2 linked regions of the Rosistilla ulvae genome follow. The protein of the gene in region 1 interacts with the protein of each later gene in a pairwise test. Links are inferred from orthologs where the notes say so. Each region holds a gene or a part of one and is shown on either strand. Other genes may lie near its edges. The genes, in order: priA and ssb.

The links.
Region 2: the proteins of priA (region 1) and ssb interact in binary tests that used the Escherichia coli proteins (3 or more experiments, as listed by UniProt). The link is inferred for Rosistilla ulvae from one-to-one orthologs.

Annotation. Positions count from the first base shown.
Region 1 is NZ_CP036261.1:485,492-491,633, reverse strand. What follows is about bases 1,430-4,456. They hold priA (replication restart helicase PriA), read left to right. Parts: upstream 1,430-1,788; coding sequence 1,789-4,125; downstream 4,126-4,456. Other genes in these bases: EC9_RS01860 (DUF1501 domain-containing protein), read right to left, coding at 4,321-4,456; EC9_RS01870 (ABC transporter permease), read left to right, coding at 1,430-1,450. In the rest of the region: more of EC9_RS01870, read left to right, coding at 1-1,429; more of EC9_RS01860, read right to left, coding at 4,457-5,628; EC9_RS01855 (DUF1549 and DUF1553 domain-containing protein), read right to left, coding at 5,703-6,142.
Region 2 is NZ_CP036261.1:2,071,215-2,077,242, reverse strand. Bases 1,226-4,138 are described here. They hold ssb (single-stranded DNA-binding protein), read left to right. Parts: upstream 1,226-2,397; coding sequence 2,398-2,880; downstream 2,881-4,138. Other genes in these bases: EC9_RS07490 (transglutaminase-like domain-containing protein), read left to right, coding at 3,915-4,138; rplI (50S ribosomal protein L9), read left to right, coding at 2,983-3,510; rpsF (30S ribosomal protein S6), read left to right, coding at 1,958-2,362; pth (aminoacyl-tRNA hydrolase), read left to right, coding at 1,338-1,916; EC9_RS07515 (50S ribosomal protein L25), read left to right, coding at 1,226-1,313. In the rest of the region: EC9_RS07520 (co-chaperone GroES), read right to left, coding at 84-416; more of EC9_RS07515, read left to right, coding at 693-1,225; more of EC9_RS07490, read left to right, coding at 4,139-4,757; EC9_RS07485 (hypothetical protein), read right to left, coding at 4,769-5,656. UniProt on the Escherichia coli protein: Plays an important role in DNA replication, recombination and repair. Binds to ssDNA and to an array of partner proteins to recruit them to their sites of action during DNA metabolism. Acts as a sliding platform that migrates on DNA via reptation.

The sequences.
Region 1 (6,142 bases):
GATCGACGGCGTCCTCGATGCGACGCTGTTCGGCGACACGATCCATCTGCTGCTGGCACCGGAACTGTCCGACCAAGAACTGCTTTCCCAGATGAAGATCGAACCCGATCGAGTCCAACTGCGGTCGGTCGATCCTTCCCTGGAAGATGTCTTTGTCACGCTAACGCAAGCTGCCGAACGCGATCCCGACAGCTTTCAAGCTCCCGCACCAACGGAAGCTGCCGCCAACGAAGCGGTTGGCGAATTGGAGCCGCTGCAGAAACCAAGTCCAGCGACGCTCAGCGGATCTCCGCCGCGGCGAAGGTCCAGCGGCTTTGTTGCGGTACTGACCAAGGAGTTCGCTCACGTCCGCCGCCAGCCATCGACGCTCGTCTTCCTGCTGCTCGTTCCGTTAATGCAGACGATCATTTTCGGATTCGCTCTCGATACGCAGATCGAAAACATCGCGATGGTCGTCTACGACCAAGACGGCCGACGTCAGGGGCGCGAGCTTGTCGACGCGTTTCACAACACGCGGCGATTCACGACGGTCGAGCGAGTGTTGGACGACGAATCGTTCCGCCGCGCGATGACCTCGGGGCGTGCCAGCGTCGGTTTGCGGATACCGCCCAACTACAGCGACCGGATCGTCCGCGGCGAGCAGGTTTCGGTGCAACTGCTGATCGATGGCAGCGATTCGCAAGTCGCCACGACGGCGTTGAACACCGCGCAACTGCTGGGATTGAATCTGTCGATCGCGATCGCTCGCATCAAGGGAGAGAATCTGCAACTCGCACCGGCGCGAGATGAATTGGGGCGCGGCGCCGTCCCGATCGAGATCCGCCCGCGGCTGCTGTACAACCCCGACCTAGAGAGCTCTCATTTCTTTGTCCCTGGATTGGTTGGCATCATCCTGCAACTGGTGACTGTTTTCCTGACCTCATTCGCCATCGTCCGCGAACGCGAACTGGGAACGCTTGAACAACTGTTTGTTACACCGGTCAGCCGCAGTGGGCTGCTGCTCGGGAAACTGGTCCCCTACGCCGTCCTTGGCTTCATCGCCACGCTGATCGTTCTGTCGGCGATGGTCTTCGTTTTTGGCGTCTCGATCCACGGTAGCCTCACCCTGCTGCTCTGCCTCACGCTGTTGTTCATGACCTGCTCGCTGGGCCTTGGCCTGCTAGTCTCGACGATCTCCAAAACGCAGCTCGAAGCGCTGCAGTTTGCCTTCATGATCATGTTGCCCTCGGTGCTGCTGTCGGGATTCATGTTCCCTCGCAGCGAGATGCCTTGGCCGATCTACCTCGCCTCCTTCGGAATCCCCGTCACGTATTACATCGAGATCCTGCGTGGCGTCGTCCTGCGAGGCGCCGACCTGCTGGATTTGCTAGCCCCCGTCGCCGGGCTGTTTCTCTGCAACGTGATCGTGCTGGGGCTCAGCCTAGCCCGATTCCGCAAAACGCTCGGCTAGCGAATCGGCCTCGCTTCAATGCAGCCGCGATCACCGCACGAATCGTTTAACCGCGTGCCCAACGGGCCGCGCGTTCACGCCAACTCGAAACGCGCGGGGCGATGCCGCCGCGGTTAAACCAGGCAACCGCATAGCCATATGCCCAGCAGTTTGCATCGCCACCATTCGTTTAACCGCGTGCCCAGCGGGCCGCGCGTCCACGCCAACTCGAAACGCGCGGGGCGATGCCACCGCGGTTAAACAAGATTGACCGTTGTTGTCGAGCGTTGCATCGATGGTAGTGGCGGTGGGCGTGGCTACACCATCTCTTCAAACCGTCTCCGGCAGACTATCCTGAAATGACCGAACTCTCCTTGCCGAACGAATTCATGTCATCCGATTCCGATCCCGCCGCCAACGACCCTCAAGGCTCGCTGTTCAGCCTCGATGGGCCCGCGTGGGAAACCGATGTCCATGAACAGATCACCGTTGCAACGGTCGTCTTTTCGGAGATGCCTTTTGGCCCGTTCGATTACAGCGTACCCAGCGAACTTGTCGACAGCGTTCGCCCCGGAATGCGTCTGCAGGTGCCGCTGGGCAAGCGACGCAAACCGATCACCGGTTGGTGCACCAAGGTCACCGCGTCGACGTCGGGCGGAATGACGCTCAAACCGATCGATTCCTGCTTCGACGAAAAACCGCTCTGCAACGCCAACCTGATCCAGTTGGTGCTCTGGATGGCGCACTACTACCAGGCGCAACCCGGCCAGGTTTTCGACGCCTTGATTCCCGCAGGCGTTCGGATGGGAGCGGGGACGCGAGCGACGACCTTCTTCACTCCGACGCAACAAGCGTTGGACGACGAGGTCGTGGCGAAACTGCCCGCCAAACAACAGTATGCGTTGCAGTATCTGATCGCCGCTGCCGAACCGATGACGCTCCGCGATCTAGCCGACCAAGCCGGCTGCACCGAGGGACCGATTCGCCAGCTGTTGCAAAAAGAATTGATCGTCGGCGAAGTCCGCCGCGTGATGACGCCTGGCATCCTGCCGTCGCGCAACAACGTCATGACCGACGCTCACAGATTGACCAAAGAACAGTCCGCGGCACTTGCCGAAATCTGCGCCGCACTCGATTCGGGAAAACATTCGACGCTGTTGCTGCACGGCGTCACGGGGAGCGGCAAAACGGAGGTCTACATCCAAGCGATCGAACACCTGCAACGCTTCGGCCGCCAAGCGATCGTGCTGGTCCCGGAGATCAGCCTGACGCCGCAGACTCGCCAACGGTTCCAGGATCGATTCGAAAGCGTCGCCGTGCTGCACAGTCACATGAGTCCCGTCGAACGGAACCATCACTGGCAACGGATCGCCGAAGGACAGGTCCAAGTGATCGTTGGAGCCCGCAGTGCCATCTTCGCGCCGACGCCTCACCTGGGACTGATCGTGATCGACGAAGAGCACGACGCGTCGTTTAAGCAAGACACGATCCCGCGGTATCACGCTCGCGATGTCGCCCGCTACCGAGCGCATCTGGAGGGGATTCCGTTGATTCTCGGATCGGCCACTCCGGCGCTCGAGTCGTGGAACGCCGCGAAGAAGGGGATTTACAAACGCATCCCGCTGCATCGACGCGTCGGCGATCGCCCGATGCCTCACGTGCAACTTGTCGACCTGCGACTGAAGGAAGATCGCACCGGCGGGTCGATCAGCCGCCCGCTGATGCAAGCGACTCGCGCGGCGCTGGCCAAAGGAGAACAGGCGATCCTGCTGCTGAACCGCCGTGGCTTCGCCACCACGATCCAGTGCCCTTCGTGTGGTCACGTCGTCGCCTGTCCCGATTGCGAGATGCCGCTGACGCATCACCGCGACGGCAGCAAAGCGGTTTGCCACTACTGCGATTACCAAATCGGAACGCCTCCCTGGTGTCCCGAATGCCGTTTCGATGGCATCCGTTACTCGGGGCTCGGAACGCAGAAGCTTGAGATGGAAGTCAAAGCCAAATTCCCCGACGCGGTCATCGCTCGGATGGACAGCGATACGATGCGGCGTCCGGGGAGCCATGAACGCGTGCTGTCGGCATTCCGCCAGAAAGAGATCGACATCCTGCTGGGAACGCAGATGATCGCCAAAGGACTCGACTTTCCCAACGTCACCCTCGTCGGCGTGATCAATGCCGATTCGGCGTTGCATTTCCCCGACTTCCGCGCCGCCGAGCGGACGTTTCAATTAGTCACCCAGGTTGCTGGCCGCGCGGGCCGCGGAGATGCTGGCGGCGAAGTCGTCGTGCAAACCTATACGCCCGAGCATCCGGCGATCCAAGCCGCCTCGCAACACGATTATTTCCAGTTCGCCGAAGAAGAGCTGCAGCAGCGACAGAAGTTCGCTTACCCGCCCTTTGGCCGGATCGCCCGGATCATCATCCGCGGCAGCGAGGAAACGCTAACCGAAGCTTTTGCCGACAACTTGGTCAGCAGCCTGGAACGGGCTCGCGATGCGCAACAAGCCGAAATTAGAATCCTCGGCCCCGCCCCGCCGCCGATCGCCAAGCTGCGTGGCAAATACCGATTCCATATCCTACTGCAGTGTCCCGATGCGGGATCTCTGGGAAATGTGATCCGCGCCGCGACCAGCGAACATCGATCGGGCGAAGACATCCAATACGTTGTCGACATCGATCCGCTGGATATGCTTTAGAAAACCCCACTCACAGGAATGACATGACAATGCTTGGTCTTCTCGCCATCGGACTGGTTACTTTCGTTATCATCGCAGCCGCTGTGCTGATGGTTTACGGCGGAAACAAAAAATGACGCAGCGCGGTCATCGGGATCTCAAACTCCCGACTCGCTCATTTAATAAGATTGCTCGACAAATTCAGCTCACAACCCGTTACGAAAACAACTGCGGGATCACGTTGCCATCGCGGACCAGCGTTATCGGGCGGCCCGTTTCGGTGTGGTATTCCTTCGTCGGATCGATCCCCAGGTTGTGATAGAAGCTGGCTGCGACGTCGTCGGGGGTGATCGCTTCGTGTCGTGGAGCCGATGCGGTGTCGTCGCTCTCGCCGATCACCTGGCCGCCGCGGACGCCGCCACCCGCCATCAGCATGAACATGCAGCGTGGGTAGTGATCGCGGCCTCCTTCGGCCGATCGGGTGTTGATCTTCGGAGTCCGTCCGAACTCGCCGGTGACAAAGACCGCTGTCGATTCCAACAGCCCCTTGGCTGCCAACGAATTCAGAAGTCCGCTGAGCCCGGCATCAAATTGCGGCAACAGCCCCGACTTCAACTTGGTCCAGTTGTCGACATGCGTATCCCAGCCGCCGAGCGTCAGGCCAACAAACCGCACTCCCGACTCCACCAACCGCGTTGCCAACAGACAGCTTTGGCTGAAGGTTTGATCGTCGAACATCTTGGTGATGTTTTCCGATTCCTTGCTGATGTCAAAAGCTTGCCGCGTGCGTGTCGACGTGATCATCGAATAGGCTTGCTCGCTGAAGCGATCGAGTCCCTGCAGCAATGAGCTCGACTTTTCGATCGACGCCATACGCCGATCCAAGCTGCTCAACAAATCCTGGCGACGACGCATCTGATCGACCGTCATCCCGTTGGCTAGCTTGATACCTCGGACCGCAAACGGCTGACCGGCTCGAGGTGTTGCGTTGGTATTCAGCGGAGCGTATTGAACTCCCAAGAAACCAGGACGTTGATTAATATTGGGGACCGCCACAAATCCAGGGATCTCGCGATCGCCGGGGCGTTCCATCGAGACGACCGATCCGAAACCGGGATACTCCAACGATGGCAGCGGACGCGAACCGGTGTTCACATATTCCTGCCCCAACGCATGAGCGGCCAGCGTGTGACTGACACCACGCAGAATCGCAAACTTGTCGGCACAGCCTGCCAGCTTGGGCAGGTGCTCGGAAAATTCGATCCCCGGCACGTTCGTCTTGATCGGTTGGAACGGACCGCGAACCTTGTCATCCGCTTCGGGCTTCAGATCGAAGGTGTCGATGTGCGACGGACCGCCGGGCAGGTTGATGAAAATCGCCGACGTCGCCTTGGCACCCGCTTGAACCTCGCCCGCCTCGGCGATACTCAGGTAGTTCGTCAGCGAGAACCCACCAGCGGCCAACGCTCCCACTCGCAGCACATCGCGTCGGCTGACACCATCACACGTTTTTGAGATACCCATCAACTATCGCTCCAAATTTCTTATCACACCGATCTAAACTTGCGTCTTCATTCTGCTTGCGTCACACGAAGGCATCAGTGATTTAACACAAACTCTTTTGTGTTCAACAACGCCCACAATAGATCCCCCACACCGCTGGCAACCGAATCGCCCGCTTCGATATAGGCGAGCGAGCTGCTCAATTCCTCCGGCTCCGGATAACGTGCGACGGTTCGCAGGTAGGCCTGATTGACCAAGCTGGTCAATTGTTCGCTATCCAGCTCTGCCGATTTACCCGCCGCCACGTCCTGCACTTCGCCAGTCTGCAATGCTTTGATTCGCTTGTTGATTTGCGAGATCTGCCGCGTCATCCGAGTGGTCTTGTTCTTCAGCTGCTCCTCCGAACTGGAGGCATTCTTTTCCACCTTGGCAAGCGTCTGGACCAGTTCCTGCCGACGCTTCTTCAGCATCGTGATTTGACGCTGCCGCGCCGCATTGCCTTGTTGCTTCGCTTTCGCAAGCGCCGTGTCGCCGA
Region 2 (6,028 bases), 1.6 Mb from region 1 along the record:
AACCGAAAAAGAGTCATTGCGCCGTCGGCGGGCGAAAATCGCTGCAACGACGCCACAACAGCGTCGAATCAGCAATTCCCGGCTCAACCGACGTCCTGATCGGGGTCTTTGCGACGAAAGACCGCGACGACATCCTCGACCGGAACGACGAACAACTGGTTGTCCGACTCAAAATCGACCGGGATCGCATCCTTGGGATGGAACAGAATCTTGTCGTATTGCCTCAGCGGCATCTCATCGTCTTGTTCGACCATTGCGCTGATCGTAACAATCCGCCCCGTGATCGTTGGAATTTCGGCTGCGTCGGGAAGAGCGATACCACCTTTGGTTTCGCGTTTGGGTTCATCCTTGCGGACCAACACACGCGGACCGATCGGTTCGACGTATTCAAAGGGTTGCGCTCGCTTTTTCGCCATCAAAGATCCTAAATTTTTCGCAATCGCCCGTTCTGGATCGATTGATAATATTTGTCTGGGTAATTCCGAATCATGTTTAACGGCCACAATACGAATCGGCAAGCCACATTCCCCGTTCTGGATAGCTAAAGATCAACGGTTGGGCTTGCAATAATCAGGAAAGACGCAATACTGGCCGATTCTAAATCACATCAAAGCCGTCGCAGTGCAGGTTTCTGCCCGCAGACGCTAGCGATATGTCGAGCCAAATCACAGGGATAGCATTAGGAAAAGTCAATGTCCGACGTATTGAACGTTGAGATTCGCGAGAACATGGGAACCGCGGCGACACGCAAACTGCGTGATGCCGGCCGCATCCCCGCCGTCGTGTACGGCCACGGTGGCGAGAACCAGCACCTCGCAGTGCCTCGCAAAGATGTCGAATTGCTGCTTCGCCATCACAGCAAGCATGTCCAATTGGCCGGAGCGGCCAACGACCATGTATTGGTTAAAGATGTGCAATGGGATCCATTGGGGATCGAAGTCCTGCACATGGACCTTTTGCGAGTCTCTTTGACCGAAAAAGTTTCGCTGACCGTACCGATCAAGTTGCATGGCGTTGCCATCGGCTTGAATCATCACGGCGCGTTGAATGAAATCTTGCACTCGGTGGAAATCAACGTCCCCGCCGTCAAGATTCCTGAATTTGTCGAACTGAACATTAACGATCTCGATGTCGGCCAGTCGAAAACGGCAGCGGACATCGAGTTGCCCGAAGGGGCAGAATTGGTTACCGATGCAACGACGGTGATCGTTCAAATGAACGCACCTACGGCCGAGAAGGCGAGCGATTCCGAAGAGGGAGAAGCCTCCACGGAACCAGAAGTCATTGGTGCGAAGAAAGAAGAAGACGAATAACGAGTAGGATTTGTCAAAATTGCCATGAAGTTGATCGTCGGACTGGGAAACCCCGGTATCCGGTATGCCCAAACAAGGCACAACATCGGGTTCATGGCAGCTGCCAAGTTCGCCCAACTCGTCGGTGCTTCGGATACGAAGAATCGATTTGATGGCGAACTGGCGGAAGGTCAAATCGCTGGTACCAAGGCGATTGTGTTGTGCCCGAGCACTTACATGAACGCCAGCGGAACCAGTGTCCGCAAAGCGGTTGGCTTTTACAAAATAGATCCCTCCGATGTGTTGGTCATTTGCGATGACTTTAATTTGGCTCTAGGTAAACTGCGAGTCAGAGCAAAAGGTTCCAGCGGTGGCCAGAAAGGGCTGGCTGACATCATCCGCTTGCTCGGCACCGACCAGGTGCCGCGTTTGCGAATCGGCATCAGCCCGCCGCCAGCAGGCTGGAACGTCCCCGATTACGTGCTCAGCAAGTTTCGCCCCGACGAACAGGTCGACGTGGAACGGACAACCGACCGCGCCGCCCAAGCCGCACACGATTTTGTCAGCCAAGACGTTGCCTTTTGCATGAATGCCTACAACGGCACTGAACTCGACAATCAATAAAAAACCTCACACGCATATCGCTAGATCCTAGGAGAAACTTGGTGGTCACCCACATCAGCACTTACGAAACATTGTTCATTCTTGACAGCAACCATTACGCTCGCGATCCAAATGGTGTCGGCAAAGCCGTCGCTACAATGATCGAAGAGGTTGGTGGCAAGGTTCTTGTCAGCCGTTTGTGGGCAGAGCAAAAGCTCGCCTACCCGATCGAAGGTCACTTCAAGGGAACCTATTGGTTGGCTTACTTCGAAATGGAAGGAACCAAGCTGACCGAATTGAACCGCGCTTGCCAATTGAGCGAATCGATCATCCGCCACATGTCGCTGAAACTGGACAAGCGTCTGGTCGAACCGATGGTTGCTCACGCTCGCGGCGAATCGATCACCGGTGATGCTGGCGACGACGAATCGACACCCGTTGAAGCTACCGAAGTCGCGGCAACTTAAGCCAAGCTTATTCGAGCCGGAATGCGAGACCAATCATGGCAAGCTACAATCGTGTGATACTGCTAGGCAATATGACGCGGGACGTCGAACTGCGTTACACCCAAGGTGGTACCGCCGTTACCGATATCGGACTTGCTGTTAATGACCGACGCAAGTCACAAACGGGCGAATGGGTTGATGAAACCACATTCGTCGATGTGACTCTCTGGGGACGCACGGCAGAAGTTGCTAGCGAGTATCTGAGCAAGGGATCTCCCGTGCTGGTCGAAGGTCGATTAAAACTCGATACCTGGGAAACCGAAGGACAGAAACGGAGCAAGTTGCGAGTGGTCTGCGACCGGATGCAAATGCTCGGTTCCGGTGGTGGGTCGGGCGGAGGCGGTGGCAGCCATCGCGATGTCGGCGGCGAAGAACACGCCTTCCAAGAGCCATCGCACCATTCTGCTGCCCCCAGCAACCCGGCCGGCGCCGAAAGGTCCGGCGGAGACGATTTCAGCGATCCCAACATCCCGTTCTAACGAACCACTGGCGGAAGCCTTGTTTGACAAAACTGCCCAGGTTCGAGGAGCGAACTTGGATTCCTCATTCACATAGATTGATTCACTGCGAAAGCACTTGAAATGCCAAGAACCACAGAGAAAAAACTGCACCGTGCCCACAAGCGTCTCCCTAAGGGCGAAAACGGCGGCATCCGCCTGTTGCTGATCCACAACGTCGAGCACTTGGGCCGACAGGGTGACATCGTCGAGGTCCGTCGCGGATACGCGATGAACTATCTGCTGCCCCAAGGTATGGCGACGATCGCAACCGATCACCACAAGCGAATGGTCGAAAAGCATCGCGAGAAGCTGCACCAACTGGAATTGGAGAAGCTGAGCGAACTGCGCCAATACGCCGATCAGATCGCCACCCAATCGATCACGATCGAAGCCAACGCGAACGACGAAGGTCACTTGTACGGCAGCGTCGGGCAGCACGAGATCGTCGAAGCTCTCAAGGAAGTTGGGTTCACGTTGGCGGATGACCAAATTCGCCTCCAAGGTCCACTCAAAGAATTGGGCCTCTACACAGTTAAGGTTCACCTGCACTCGGAAGTCGAAGTCGACTTGAAGGTCTGGGTTGTTCCAACCGTGACTGCTGGCGAATAGCCTCCGCAGCCCGCGCGGCTTGCGACAACAACAATCGAAACGCCCAGCGGCTTCGCTGGGCGTTTTACGTTGCGCCCTTCTCTCTACAGCTTCCCTTGCCGCAACGACCTGCATGGGATTCTCTTTGCACCGGCACCATCCAACAATCGCACGGTTTGCTATGCGGCATTTGTTCCGCACCGATTTGCTAGGATGATGATCGCTGGACACCCTATTCCCCTTGCGACCGCAACGGAAATCACCGGGCCCAGCAAGGTTTGCGTTTGCAGATTCCATCGCCCCAATCATTGCCCCCACGGTAGCGCAGGGGCACAATGACATGGGGGTGCCCCCAAACACCGCTGCACCGCGGACATCCGTATCCGCGCCCGCTTGACCTCGAATCGTAGAACAAAGCGAATTCAATGAGCATTATTTTTGTGGGCTGCCAGCTGCAATACAACATTTTCACCCCGACCAGCTTTCTGTTGAACATCTCGGCGGCGATGAACGACTACCAACAGATCCGCAACGAACAGATCGACGTCACCCCATTCCAACAGCTGGAACAGTGCCAAATTGGCCCCCACGGAAACCGGCTGTTTCGCCTGATCGGCCAACCGGGACAGCTGAAAATCGGGTATCAGGCGGAGGTCGAATTACAATCCGCGGCAGTCGATTCAAACAACGTGAACGAATCGAGTTACAGCAGCCTGCCGCCGGAGGTGTTAATTTTTTTGAACCCGAGTCGCTACTGCGAGTCGGACAAACTGAATCGATTTGCGATGGAAGAGTTCGGTTCGCTGTTGCCCGGCTACTCGCGCGTCACGGCGATCTGTAACTGGACCTTCGACTATCTGACCTACACACCCGGAAGCACCGGACCAACGACGACGGCTTGCGACGTCCTGCTGCAGCGGACTGGAGTTTGCCGCGATTACGCCCACGTTGCGATCAGCCTTTGCCGCGCGATGGGGATTCCCGCAAGGTACGTCGCCGGCTATGCCGTCCACCTCCAACCACCCGACTTCCACGGATTCTTCGAGGCGTATTTGGATGGCCGTTGGTTTCTGTTCGATGCCACGCGGATGGCACCCGTTGGCGGATTCGTTCGCATCGGCACCGGTCGCGACGCCGCCGACGTTGCCTTTGCAACGATGGTCGGCGCGGCCGACTGTTTTGAAATGTGTGTCTGGGCGAACGATTCAGACTCGTTCAACGGAGGCCCCGGCTCCGACGACGTTCGCTCGGGCCTCAGTTCCGCGTAGACCAAAGCCGATCAACGTATCGCTTTACCGCGCCGCGGCGGTTTACTGACAACCTGAAGCACCGGCAGCGTGGTGTATCCACCGTGAAACGTCCGTCGGCCTGCCAGGCTATGGTCGAAGACAAACACTCCATCGCGAGCGCGAGGATTCTTGGAACAGCGGAGAATCGCTGCGGCACCACACTCCGGACAAACCACGCGGAGCCCGTGCGTTTCGAGCAGGTCTTGGATCACACGAGTAAATCGCTGATTGGCCGTCAACGATCCAAACGAAGCACCGCGCAACTGCCCCAGGGTCTGATCGATCGCATGCCGCATCGATCGCTGCAGCCCGGTCAATTGATCCGCTAGCTGAGCCAAACGGTCGGTCGCTTCGCGAATCGACGTCTCACCAACTTGCATGCGACGCCGGATCGCTGGTTGGATCAACGACAGAGCGGCCGACAGGGCCTTCGCATAAGCGACGTTTGGCTGTTGCGGATCCTCGTCCCCGCACTCCGCAACCAACTGCAACGCCCCGATCGCGGTCGATCCATCGCGAATCGGACCGATCAAAGACACAAACGGCCGATCGATCGGACGGACCTGCGGCCCCAGCGATTGCCAGGCACCGCGAACCATCTGCTCACAATCCGACAGACAGGAGTTCGACAGCGCCAACTGTTCAAACCCGACGCGAGAGACGGGGAACAACGTAGCGGCGTTAAACGGGCGAAACCAAAATGCTCCAGCCGACGCGTTGAACAATCGCAACAAAATGTCTAGCGACTCGGGAAAAAAGGCTTCCAACGCCTGGTCCCCCAGGCAAACCTTGCGCAGCTTGCCTACTTGAACTCCCACGCGAACCGAATCGCGCCGCGGGATCCCGCGGAAAGCTTCTACGAGTGTTGCTTCGTTCATGCACTACGTCCAAGCGATCCGTAAAGCGATGTTTGTCCGAACTGGTGACGCACACTTTGATTGACGGCGCTGGCAAACTCGACAACTCGCCGACCGGCGGCAGATGAATTGCGAAAAACCTTGATAAACCGACACGGTCACAACGGACATAACGCCTGAAATCCCGAGACCATCCAGACGAGGGAAGGCCGATCGAACCGTGCGAATCAGACGGAAATCGACGTCGCTTGGTTCCCCGCAATTTCGGCAAAACGGTTGCAATCCAACAGACTGCTTATACATTTAGTATAAGCTGCTGCCGATAGGTTATTCTAGCTGGGGAACTCTTCAGGCAGCTTTGGGGTCGAAGATCCCAGCGTTGCACTAAAGCAA